DNA from 2 places in the Yersinia kristensenii genome. Region 2 is predicted to be linked to the other one. Evidence: predicted binding sites of a transcription regulator. Region 2 holds the regulator's gene; the other holds the start of a gene.

Region 1 (5,983 bases), 1.5 Mb from region 2:
GAAGGGGTTACCATACCTAGGGGCACTCCGGTGGCTTACGCCACTACGACCCCAACGGCACGATTCCCCTTCATTTAACTTTGTAATCAGTCTGAGGGGGGACGATAACCCTTACCGTCCCCCTTTTTGATTTCAGTTTTTAACTTCTGATTTTTAACTGACGGCAGCTAACTTACTGGTGCTGCCCCTGTTTTTGCAGGAATTGCACACCCTTATCTGGGAAGTCGGTAAATACCCCGTCAACCCCGGCTTGATTATAAATAATATCAAACAGTTGGTTTACATCTGTGGCGTATTTAGGCAGTTTATCCGCGCGGATAGTAAACGGATGCACCATCATATTGCTGGCATGGGCTTCTTTAACCATATCCGTCAGTTGGATATTATTTGGCGTCGAGGTTTCAACTACCAGCATATGGTAGTCAGGGCCGATGCCGTCAGCATATTGCGCGATTTTCTTCATTGCGCCGGGTTTGAACATCCAGTCATAGCTGTAATTAACCCATTCGCCATTCGGTTGCTGTTCGTAGGTTTCTTTCCAGTCAGTGTAAGCCACCAGTTGAACCAGTTTCAGGTCCATGCCCATCTTCGGTTCCAGCTCATTTTTGATGCGTTTTAATTCATTGGCATCAAAGCATTGCAGATAGACTTTATCGGCTTTGGTGGTGTAACCGTACTGTTTCAATACTTCCAACACCTTGGTGGAAATGTCTTTCCCTTCCTGCTTATGGAACCATGGCGCTTTGATTTCAGGATAGATACCGATATTTTTACCCGTTGAATGATTCAGCCCCTGAACAAATTCAATCTCTTCCTGGAAAGTGTGCACACGGAAATCAGACTTGCCCATTGGGAAGCGGCCCGGATAGCTCTGCACTTTCTTACCATCTTTACCAATATCAAAGCCTTCGGTAAATTTCAGTGACTTGATTTCTGGTAGCGTAAAGTCAATGGCGTAATAACGGCCATCTTGACGGGCACGGTCAGGAAAGCGATCGGCGACATCTGTTACCCGGTCGAGGTAATGGTCGTGGAGAACCACTAACTCATTATCTTTGGTCATCACCAAATCTTGTTCAAGATAATCAGCGCCCTGTGCGTAGGCCATCGCTTTAGCGGGCAGTGAGTGCTCAGGCAAGTAGCCACTGGCTCCACGATGCGCGATAACCACTTTATCGGCTGATTTATCTTTGGCTACGGGTTCAGCTGCATGTGCCATGCCGGCGACTGAAGATGCCAGAATCATACTTGCTACCAGGGTTTTGATATGGGTTTTCATTGATATTGCTCCATTTATCAATTTCAGGGTATGAAAAAGGCTGTGTCGCTATTAATCCATAGATAACGGCACAGCCTGTAAGCTACTTAATCATTTAGAGATTATTTTTTATCCAGCTCTGCCTGTCTGGCCAGCTCAGCGTGATGTTTTTTCTCACTGAACATGACGACGATCAATAACAGAACAGCCATGATGCTGCCGCCAATCATGACCATAAAGCCGCCGTCCCAACCGAAGTAGTCAACGGTGTAACCGACGATGGCACTGGCCGCAACCGAGCCACCCAGATAACCGAACAAACCGGTAAAGCCTGCGGCAGTACCCGCTGCTTTTTTCGGTGCTAATTCAAGGGCATGTAAGCCAATTAACATCACTGGGCCGTAAATCAGGAAGCCGATAGTGATCATACAGGCCATATCGATACCTGGATTACCAACCGGGTTCAGCCAGTAAATAATGGTCGCGATAGTCACCAATGTCATAAAGAACACGCCGGTGGCACCACGGTTACCTTTAAATACTTTGTCGGACATCCAACCACACAGCAGCGTCCCTGGAATTCCTGCGTATTCATACAGGAAATATGCCCATGAGGATTTATCCAGCGCGAAGTGTTTTACTTCTTTCAGGTAGGTAGGTGACCAGTCGAGGATGCCGTAACGCAGCAAATAAACAAACACGTTAGCAATCGCGATATACCATAACAGCTTGTTTGGTAAAATGTATTGCATGAAGATTTGCTTCGCCGTCAGCTCTTCTTCCGCTTCTTCGCTATAGTCATCTGGATAGTCGTTTTTGTACTCTTCAATCGGAGGTAAGCCCACAGATTGTGGGGTGTCACGCATTAAACCAAAGACAATCAATGCCACCAAAATGGCACCGAACGCTGGCATATAGAGCGCGGCTTTCCAGTCGTTAAACCATGCCATCCCCAGCAAGAACAGCAATGGCGGCAAGCCACCACCCACGTTATGGGCACAGTTCCAGACAGAAACGATACTGCCGCGTTCTTTCTTAGACCACCAGTGCACCATGGTACGGCCACATGGCGGCCACCCCATACCCTGGAACCAACCACATAAGAACAGCAGCACGAACATCACCGCGATACTGGATGTCGCCCATGGCACAAAGCCCATAAACAGCATCACGGCAGCGGCGAGAATCAAACCGGCGGAGAGGAACACCCGTGGGTTAGACCGGTCAGAAACCGAACCCATGATGAATTTTGAGAAGCCATAAGCAATAGAAATACCGGATAGTGCGAAACCCAGATCCCCGCGCGAGAATCCTTGTTCGATCAAATACGGCATGGCCAGAGTAAAGTTTTTACGCACCAGATAGTAGGCCGCGTAACCGAAGAAGATACCCATGAAAATTTGCCAACGTAAGCGGCGATAGGTGGGATCAATCTGGTCTGCGGGCAGCCTTGCCACATGTGGCGCGGGCTTAAAAATACTCAACATGAGTGCCTCCGATGGCTTTTTTGTAGTTTTTGACTCCGGTATAGCCTGGTGTCTACCCGGTGGTTAAACGCTGCCGATGGTTAAGCGGCGAAGCAATTGTCGTTTATGTTCCATAACGAACGTCATACTAGATAAGATTGCGAAACTTATCTGTGAGTGATGGCGCATTTGTTACAGTTATATGAAAGCGGCGGCAATTTTGAGCGATTGGTTAACATTTTGAAACCGGTAATGACAAATTACCTGTGACTTTGATCACAATCATGGTTTTTATACACCATATTATTTTCGTTTTTGGTTCGTTTTTGTTCCTTATCAAACAATACCCATAAAGACTGTGGCTCAATAGACTCATAATTAGCCGCTTGGCGGCTGTCTGATAAAATGGGGTCTTTCATGACGAACAGTTCTCCTTACACAGAAACGGATGTCATCATCATTGGTGGTGGCGCGACCGGGGCCGGGATTGCTCGAGACTGCGCCCGACGGGGGTTGGCTTGTACTCTGCTTGAGAGACATGACATCGCCACTGGCGCGACAGGCCGCAACCATGGCTTATTACACAGCGGTGCACGTTATGCTGTGACTGATGGCGAACCCGCCCGTGAATGTATTGAAGAAAACCGGATTCTGAAACGTATTGCCCGCCATTGCATTGAGCAAACCGATGGTTTGTTTATCACCTTGCCGGAAGACTCCCTGGAATATCAGGCGCAATTTATTGCTCGCTGTCAGGATGCGGGGATCGACGCCGAAGCCATTGATCCCAAACAAGCATTACGGCTGGAACCTGCTGCCAACCCCGCGCTGATTGCGGCTGTTCGTGTGCCAGATGGTACAGTTGATCCCTTCCGCTTAACCGCCGCCAATATGTTGGATGCCCGTGAGCACGGGGCCAATGTACTGACTTATCACCAAGTTATCGGATTATTACGTCAGGGTGATCGGGTGAGTGGCGTGCGCGTTTTTGATAGTAAGAATCAGCGCCAATATGATATTCATGCGCAAATCGTGGTCAATGCCGCGGGGATTTGGGGTCAGCACATTGCTGAATATGCCGATCTTCGTATTCGCATGTTCCCTGCCAAAGGCGCGTTGTTAATCCTGGGCCATCGGATCAACAACATGGTGATCAACCGCTGCCGTAAACCGGCCGATGCCGACATTTTAGTGCCGGGCGACACCATTTCACTGATCGGCACCACCTCCACCCATATTGATTACGATCAGATAGACAATATGGTCGTCACGGCACAAGAGGTGGATACCTTAATTCGTGAAGGGTCAAAATTGTCACCGCAACTGGCGCAAACGCGCATTTTACGGGCTTATGCCGGAGTCAGGCCGCTGGTCGCCAGTGATGATGATCCTTCGGGGCGTAATGTGAGTCGCGGCATCGTCTTGCTCGACCACGCCAGCCGTGATGGGTTGGAAGGTTTTATCACCATCACCGGCGGCAAGTTGATGACCTACCGGCTGATGGCGGAATGGGCAACAGATAAAGTCTGTGAAAAGCTGGGAGTGACCGCCGCCTGCACCACGGCCCAAGAGCCCCTTCCCGGTTCACAGCAATCAGCAGAGCAAACGCTCAGCAAAGTCATTTCTCTGCCCGCCAGCATTCGCGGCTCAGCGGTGTATCGTCACGGCGACCGCGCGACCCAGTTACTTGCAGGAAATCGTCTGGACAACAGTTTAGTGTGTGAATGCGAGGCGGTTACCGCCGGTGAAGTGCGCTATGCCATTGAATCTTTGTCAGTTAATAACCTACTGGATTTACGCCGCCGCACTCGCGTTGGCATGGGGACTTGCCAGGGGGAGCTTTGCGCATGCCGCGCTGCGGGTCTACTCAGCCGTTTTAAGGTGACCACACCGCAACAATCTCGGGAACAGCTTAGCCAGTTTTTGAATGAGCGCTGGAAAGGGGTGCGCCCAATAGCTTGGGGCGACGCTTTACGGGAAAGTGAGTTTACCCATTGGGTTTATCAAGGGCTCTGTGGCCTGGATGATAGCCCGAGCGCGGCCAATGTGCAGGAGAAACGCGATGAAATTTGATGTGATTATCATCGGTGGCGGGTTAGCCGGGTTGGCTTGCGGTATCCGCCTCGCCGAGCAAGGTAAATATTGCGCGATTGTCAGCGCCGGTCAAAATGCGCTGCATTTCTCCTCTGGTTCTTTGGATCTGTTGGCGAAATTACCCAATGGGCAGGCGGTCAGCCAGCCACTGTCTGCGCTTGAAATGTTAGCGGAATTAGCGCCTGAACATCCTTATAGCAAAATAGGGCAAACTGAGTCGGTGGGCGAGCTCGCGTATCAAGCTGAATCCCTGTTAAGCCGCTGCGGGCTGAATTTGGTCGGCAGCGCGGCTGAGAATCACTTGCGCCTCACCCCGCTGGGCAGTTGTCGGCCTACCTGGCTGAGTTCTTCGGATATTCCCGTCGCGCCATTGAGCGGCCCGCTGCCGTGGCAAAAAGTGGCGGTGATTGGTATTGAAGGGTTCCTCGATTTTCAGCCACAGATGGTCGCCAGTGCTTTGCAGGATCAGGGCGTTGAGGCCACCGCAGATTATCTGCATTTACCGGCGCTGGATCGTTTACGCGATAATCCCAGTGAATTCCGTGCGGTGAATATTGCGCGAGTGCTGGATTTGCCCGACAACCGGCAACCGCTGGCCGACGAACTGGCGCGTTTGTCATCAACAGCGGAAATGATTTTACTGCCTGCCTGCATTGGGCTGGATGAATCAGCACCATTAGAGGCGCTGCGTGCGGCGGTGGGAAAACCGATTCAATTGTTGCCAACCTTGCCGCCGTCATTGCTCGGTATGCGCCTACATCAAGCCCTGCGCCGTCGTTTCCAGCAATTAGGCGGTATTGTCATGCCGGGTGATGCGGTATTGCGCGCCGAACTGGTAGGAAATCGAATTACCGGTCTGTATAGCCGCAATCATGGTGATATTCCGCTACGGGCAGCCCAGATGGTGCTGGCGAGCGGCAGTTTCTTCAGCAATGGACTGGTGGCGACTTTTGAGCATATCTATGAGCCGATACTGGATCTGGATATTTTATCGCTACCAAACCGCGCAGATTGGAGCCACAGCAATATGTTTGCGCCGCAACCTTATTTGCAATTTGGCGTGAATACCGATAACCGATTACGGGCGCTGCGCGGCGGTGTCGCACTGGATAACCTGCATGTTATTGGCGCGGTTCTCGGCGGCTATGACCCGCTGCAACAGGGC
Region 2 (5,983 bases):
TACCGGTTAACTCTTCCAGTAATTCAGCGCGGTCATTGGCATCGGCATTGAGGAAAGCAGCAAATTGCCCCTGTGACAGCATCATGGATTTGGTAAAACGGCCAAAATCCAGCCCGGTGATTGCCGCCACCATATCGAGTTTATCGCGTACTTTATCGGCCAGGATTTTGCCATTTTCGCACAGTGCTAATTCAACTTTAGGAGCTTGCAAATTCCCTTCCGGGCTATTTTTAGCGCGCCGCTGGCTCCAGAATGCCCGATAACGCGTGCCTTTTACTTCAAATTCAACTTCAGCTAGCGACTCTGCAGTATGGCGGGTCATCAGTTCATTTTGACTAGGTGTGACAGTCAAACGCGGAGTCTGGTGGTACAGCGCGAGACAAATAGCATCGAGCAGGGTGGTTTTACCTGCCCCTGTAGGGCCGGTGATAGCGAATAAACCATTGCTGGCAAAGGGTTCAGCAGTGAAATCAATCTTCCATTCGCCCTGTAGAGAATTAATGTTTTTTAGACGCAGGCTTAAAATTCTCATGCTGGTCTCTCCTCTGCGGCATCTTTATCTTGCGAGATGTCCTCAACTACCTGATTGAACATTTGGCGCATACGTTGTTGGCGGGGTTCGGCTAAATCTGCTTCTAGTGCTAACCGGCGTTCAAATACATCAGTGACACTCAGCTCATTGAGTGTTTCTTTTTCTTGCCGCTCAATGCTGTTATTGCGCTGTTCTTTACTGCGCCTCAATAACACCACTTCTACCGGAAGCTCTGCGGCTAGTGCCTGAATTCGTTTTTGAATATCAGTGAGATAGTCTTGTGTGGCAACTTCAATATCCAGCCATACCGGTAAGCCTTGATGGTCGGCAAACTCAGCCAACTGTTGCTCTATTTGCGCTAAATCGCCTTTGATTAACTGCATCGGCTGAAATTGTGGGATGAATAGCGGGGTCACTGAGACTAATGCTTGCTGGGCAAACTCCACTAAATAAACACTTTTCTCTTTACTTAACTCATCAAAACTCAAGGCGATTGGCGAGCCGCTATAGCGAATATGCTCGGTTTTAGCAACTTGCTGTGCGCGGTGAATATGGCCCAGAGCAATATAATCTGCCGGGGGAAAAGCTTGGGCTGGGAACGCATCTAATGTGCCGATGTAAATATCACGAACCGAGTCCGAGGTGGTGACCCCCACGGTGGTTAAATGTCCGGTGGCAATAATTGGTAAGGGCAGCCCTAACTCAGCGCGCAGCTCAACGGCTCGCTGATAGAGCGCTTGATAGTGAGCAGCAATTGCTTCTTGTAATGCCAGTTGCTTTTGCCCACCGGATTCTCCGGCCTGACTAGTGACTAAATCGCGTGGGCGCAAAAAGGGAATCGCGCACAGCAAGGCCGCAGGTTGCTCCTGACGGTTTTTCAAAATAATAACTTGTTGGGCTAAATCATTACCAGCACAGGCAATCACCGTGGTATTCAAATAAGAAAGCAAACCCCGAGATTCATTCAGCGTTGATACTGAATCATGATTCCCCCCCAGAACAATTAACTGGCAGTTTGTCGGCTGGAGTTCGACCACGAAGCGGTTATACAACTCACGGGCATAGCTGGGTGGGGAACCGGTATCAAAAATATCACCGGCTATAATCAGCGCATCTACCTGATTTTCTTTGATCTGTTCAATGAGCCAGTGCAGAAAGGCTTGATGTTCAGCCGCACGGCTTTTGGTGAAGAAATGCTGGCCTAAGTGCCAATCAGAGGTATGAATAATGCGCATAAATCTCCCGCTAGGGCAGGTGGTATTCCAAAGATAATGGCGCTGATTATAAACACTGCCCGCCGGATGTCGCGGCTAAAAAAAGAGTGTGAGTGAAATCTCCGAGACGCTTCGCAAACTTGAGTGCTGCATTTTGCAATTATCATGAAATTTATCACTATGCTTATTGCTTGCAAGAGCGCGATGTTTTTCATAAAAATGTCACAAAACTGACGCATAATGGCTCCCGAAATCAAATAGTGACCACTAACTTACTGGCAGGGTTGATGATGGCAAGACGCATACTGGTAGTGGAAGATGAAGCCCCAATCCGTGAGATGGTGTGCTTTGTGTTGGAACAAAATGGCTACCAACCGTTAGAAGCCGAGGATTATGACAGCGCAGTAACCCGTTTATCAGAGCCTTACCCTGATTTAGTGTTGTTGGATTGGATGTTACCGGGGGGCTCGGGGATTCAGTTTATTAAGCATATGAAACGCGAAGCTCTGACCCGGGATATCCCGGTGATGATGCTGACCGCCCGTGGTGAAGAGGAAGACAGAGTTCGCGGTTTAGAGGTGGGTGCTGATGATTATATTACTAAGCCTTTTTCACCCAAAGAACTGGTGGCGCGTATTAAAGCAGTCATGCGCCGGATATCGCCAATGGCAGTGGAAGAAGTGATTGAAATGCAAGGACTGAGTCTTGATCCCTCTTCACATCGGGTGATGTCCAATGAGCAAGCGCTGGATATGGGGCCGACCGAATTTAAATTATTGCATTTCTTTATGACCCATCCAGAGCGAGTTTATAGCCGTGAACAGTTGCTTAATTATGTCTGGGGCACTAACGTTTATGTAGAAGATCGCACCGTTGATGTGCATATTCGTCGGCTACGCAAGGCACTTGAAACTGATGGCCATGACAGAATGGTACAAACTGTCCGGGGAACCGGGTACCGCTTCTCAACGCGCTACTGAGTTTTCAGTGCCGGAGAATTCGTTGTGTTAGAACGTTTATCATGGAAAACGCTGGCTTTAGAGCTGGCTCTTTTTTGTTTGCCTGCATTACTGTTAGGTGCCTTTATCGGGTACCTTCCTTGGTTATTGCTAGTCTCAGTAGTTGCCGCGCTGGTGTGGAATTTTTATAACCAACTCAAATTATCTCACTGGCTGTGGTTGGACCGCAGCATGACTCCGCCGTCAGGGCGTTGGAGCTGGGAACCTTTATTTTATGGCTTATATCAGATGCAACTGCGAAATCGGCGGCGTCGGCGAGAATTGGCCTTACTTATCAAACGGTTCCGCAGTGGCGCAGAATCTTTACCCGATGCTGTGGTGATGACCACCATTGACGGTAACATTTTCTGGTGCAACGGTTTGGCTCAGCAATTGCTGGGGTTCCGCTGGCCGGAGGATAATGGACAGCATATTCTTAACTTATTGCGCTATCCCGAATTCAGCCAGTATTTGCAGCAGCAAGAGTTTTCCCGCCCACTGACCCTGCAACTCAATAATGGCTATTATGTTGAGTTCCGCGTCATGCCTTATTCAGAAGGGCAATTATTGATGGTCGCCCGTGATGTTACCCAGATGCGTCAGTTGGAAGGGGCTCGGCGCAATTTCTTTGCCAATGTCAGCCACGAGCTGCGCACCCCCCTGACGGTGTTACAGGGATATCTGGAAATGATGCACGACCAAGAATTGGCGGGGCCATTACGGGATAAAGCGCTGGGAACGATGCAGGAACAGACCAAGAGAATGGATGGGCTGGTCAAGCAATTATTGACGTTGTCGCGAATTGAAGCGGCTCCTAATGTAGATATGAATGAACAAGTTGATATTCCTCGGATGCTCAAGATATTACAGCATGAGGTGCAAGCGCTGAGTGGTGGGCGTCATGAAATTACTTTCCGGGTTAATGATCAACTGAAAGTATTTGGTAACGAAGACCAACTGCGCAGTGCTGTTTCTAATCTGGTCTATAACGCGGTCAATCACACGCCTGATGGCACTAAAATTGAGGTGTGTTGGCAGAAAACTGCGCAAGGGGCACAGTTTCAGGTCAGTGACAATGGGCCGGGAATTGGCCCTGAGCATGTGCCGCGCCTGACTGAGCGCTTCTACCGGGTGGATAAGGCCCGCTCAAGGCAAACGGGGGGGAGTGGATTGGGGCTGGCAATTGTAAAACATGCTCTGAGCCACCATGACGCGCGTTTGGATGTCATGAGTGAAATCGGCTTGGGGACGAGATTTATTTTTACCTTGCCGAATCGATTGATTGTTCCGACGGTTTTAACCGAGAATGCAGTCAAATCCTAAGACTGCATGGACACTAAGCTGATGAGATGGGGAAAACTGGCGCTGCTGCATGCCCTGCTCGGGTTTAGCTACGGCGTTTTAGCGCAATCTGTAGCGGTTTCACCTGCTACAGAGGTTCAATCGCCAAAGCCACATACTCTGTCCGGTAATCTTTCCAGTGTCGGTTCAGACACCTTAGCGAACTTGATGTCTTTATGGGCTGATGATTTTAATCATCATTACCCCGGCGTTAATTTGCAAATACAGGCGGCAGGTTCTTCTACTGCTCCTGCAGCATTGGCGGCAGGGGCAACTCAACTCGGCCCAATGAGCCGGCCAATGAAAGCAGCCGAAATCACTGCATTCACTCAGCGTTATGGCTATCCACCACTGGCTGTTCCCGTGGCAGTGGATGCTTTAGTGGTTTTTGTCCATCGCGATAATCCACTGAATAAAATCACTTTATCTCAGCTTGATGCTGTTTTTTCGCAAAATCGCCTGTGTGGAGCATCCCATCCGATCCAGCGCTTTGGCGAACTGGGCTTGAAAGGGCCATGGGCGGCTCGCGCTTTGCAACGCTATAGCCGAAACTCAGCTTCAGGTACCTATGGTTTCTTCAAGCAGCGAGTGCTATGTGATGGTGATTTTACAAATAATATCAATGAATTACCTGGTTCTGCTTCCGTGGTGCAAGCTGTCGCCGGTTCATTAAATGGCATGGGTTATGCCAGTATTGGTTTTCGCAACAGTGGTGTTAAACCCTTGTTATTGTCGGCGGATGGCCAGGATTATGTGATGCCGACCGCCGAGAATGTCAAAGATGGCCGCTATCCCTTATCGCGCTACCTGTATATTTATATCAATAAAGCTCCCGGCCAGCCGCTAGAACCGCTGACTGCCGCCTTTCTTGAGCGCGTTTTATCGCCAGAAGGGCAACAGCGCGTGACTCATGACGGCTATTTACCCTTACCGCCAGATGTCCTGAATCAGACGCGAAAAGAGTTAGGTTTCGCCTATTAAGTTGGTTGGGGGAGTTCGAGAGTATCTGCCGTAAATTGTTAATAGTTGGATATAAATGATACAAATCATATGGTGTGTATTTCTCTAAAACTGGCACGATTAACTGGTTTGTGGAGATTGTATGGATGAAGACTCTGCTTTTGTGATCCTGACTTGCCTTTCTCCGCTATAAACGTTCTACTTACCGCCGTTGTTGGCCTATTCCATCTGCAAATAACTCCAAAAACACTGCATACTGACGAAATAGATTGCTTATTAACCGCCGGAGTTTGCGTTTATCAGAGCTTTGTATCGTTTCGATCATGTAGGAAAGACCACAACTCAAGGACTTTTTCTTTTGATCATTTAACTAGGCAACACACATCACTATGAGTCATCGTTTATCATCTAAAGATATTATTGCATTAGGTTTTATGACCTTTGCCTTATTTGTTGGAGCTGGCAACATCATCTTCCCGCCGATGGTTGGTTTACAGTCGGGTGAACATGTGTGGTGGGCAGCAGTGGGCTTTTTGATTACCGCTGTTGGATTACCGGTCATTACCGTCATCGCGCTGGCTCGAGTTGGTGGGGGGATTGATGCTCTGAGTTCTCCCATTGGCCGCAGTGCCGGTCTGGTGCTGGCGACTGTCTGCTATCTGGCCGTTGGCCCTCTGTTTGCTATCCCTCGTACCACAACAGTTTCTTTCGAAGTAGGCATTGCGCCTTTAACGGGTGATGGCCCGCTGCCACTGTTTATTTACAGTGTGGTTTACTTCGCGTTGGTTATCGGGATTTCCTTGTACCCTGGGCGTTTGCTCGATACGGTCGGGCATATCTTGGCCCCAATGAAGATTCTGGCGTTGGCTCTTTTAGGTCTTGCCGCTTTGATTTGGCCCGCAGGCCCGTTGATTCCGGCGACGGATGCTTATCAGAAT

The links. Region 2 encodes PhoB, which activates phosphate uptake and scavenging genes when phosphate is short. Its sites were predicted from a motif close to CTGTCATAAAACTGNCNNAT; they were not measured.
Positions count from the first base shown of each region.
Region 1: a site for PhoB is predicted at 2,914-2,933, ahead of glpT (glycerol-3-phosphate transporter). Genes of this name have one in related genera too.

Region 1 is NZ_UHIY01000001.1:1,054,004-1,059,986, reverse strand. Features, by position in the region: gene glpQ (glycerophosphodiester phosphodiesterase) at 173-1,279, opposite strand; gene glpT (glycerol-3-phosphate transporter) at 1,381-2,745, opposite strand; gene DX162_RS22270 (hypothetical protein) at 2,985-3,143, opposite strand; gene glpA (anaerobic glycerol-3-phosphate dehydrogenase subunit A) at 3,142-4,797, shown strand; gene glpB (glycerol-3-phosphate dehydrogenase subunit GlpB) at 4,787-5,983, shown strand, end outside.
Region 2 is NZ_UHIY01000001.1:2,505,437-2,511,419, forward strand. Features, by position in the region: gene DX162_RS11385 (AAA family ATPase) at 1-532, opposite strand, end outside; gene sbcD (exonuclease subunit SbcD) at 529-1,767, opposite strand; gene phoB (phosphate response regulator transcription factor PhoB) at 2,037-2,726, shown strand; gene phoR (phosphate regulon sensor histidine kinase PhoR) at 2,751-4,067, shown strand; gene DX162_RS11405 (PstS family phosphate ABC transporter substrate-binding protein) at 4,089-5,066, shown strand; gene brnQ (branched-chain amino acid transport system II carrier protein) at 5,435-5,983, shown strand, end outside.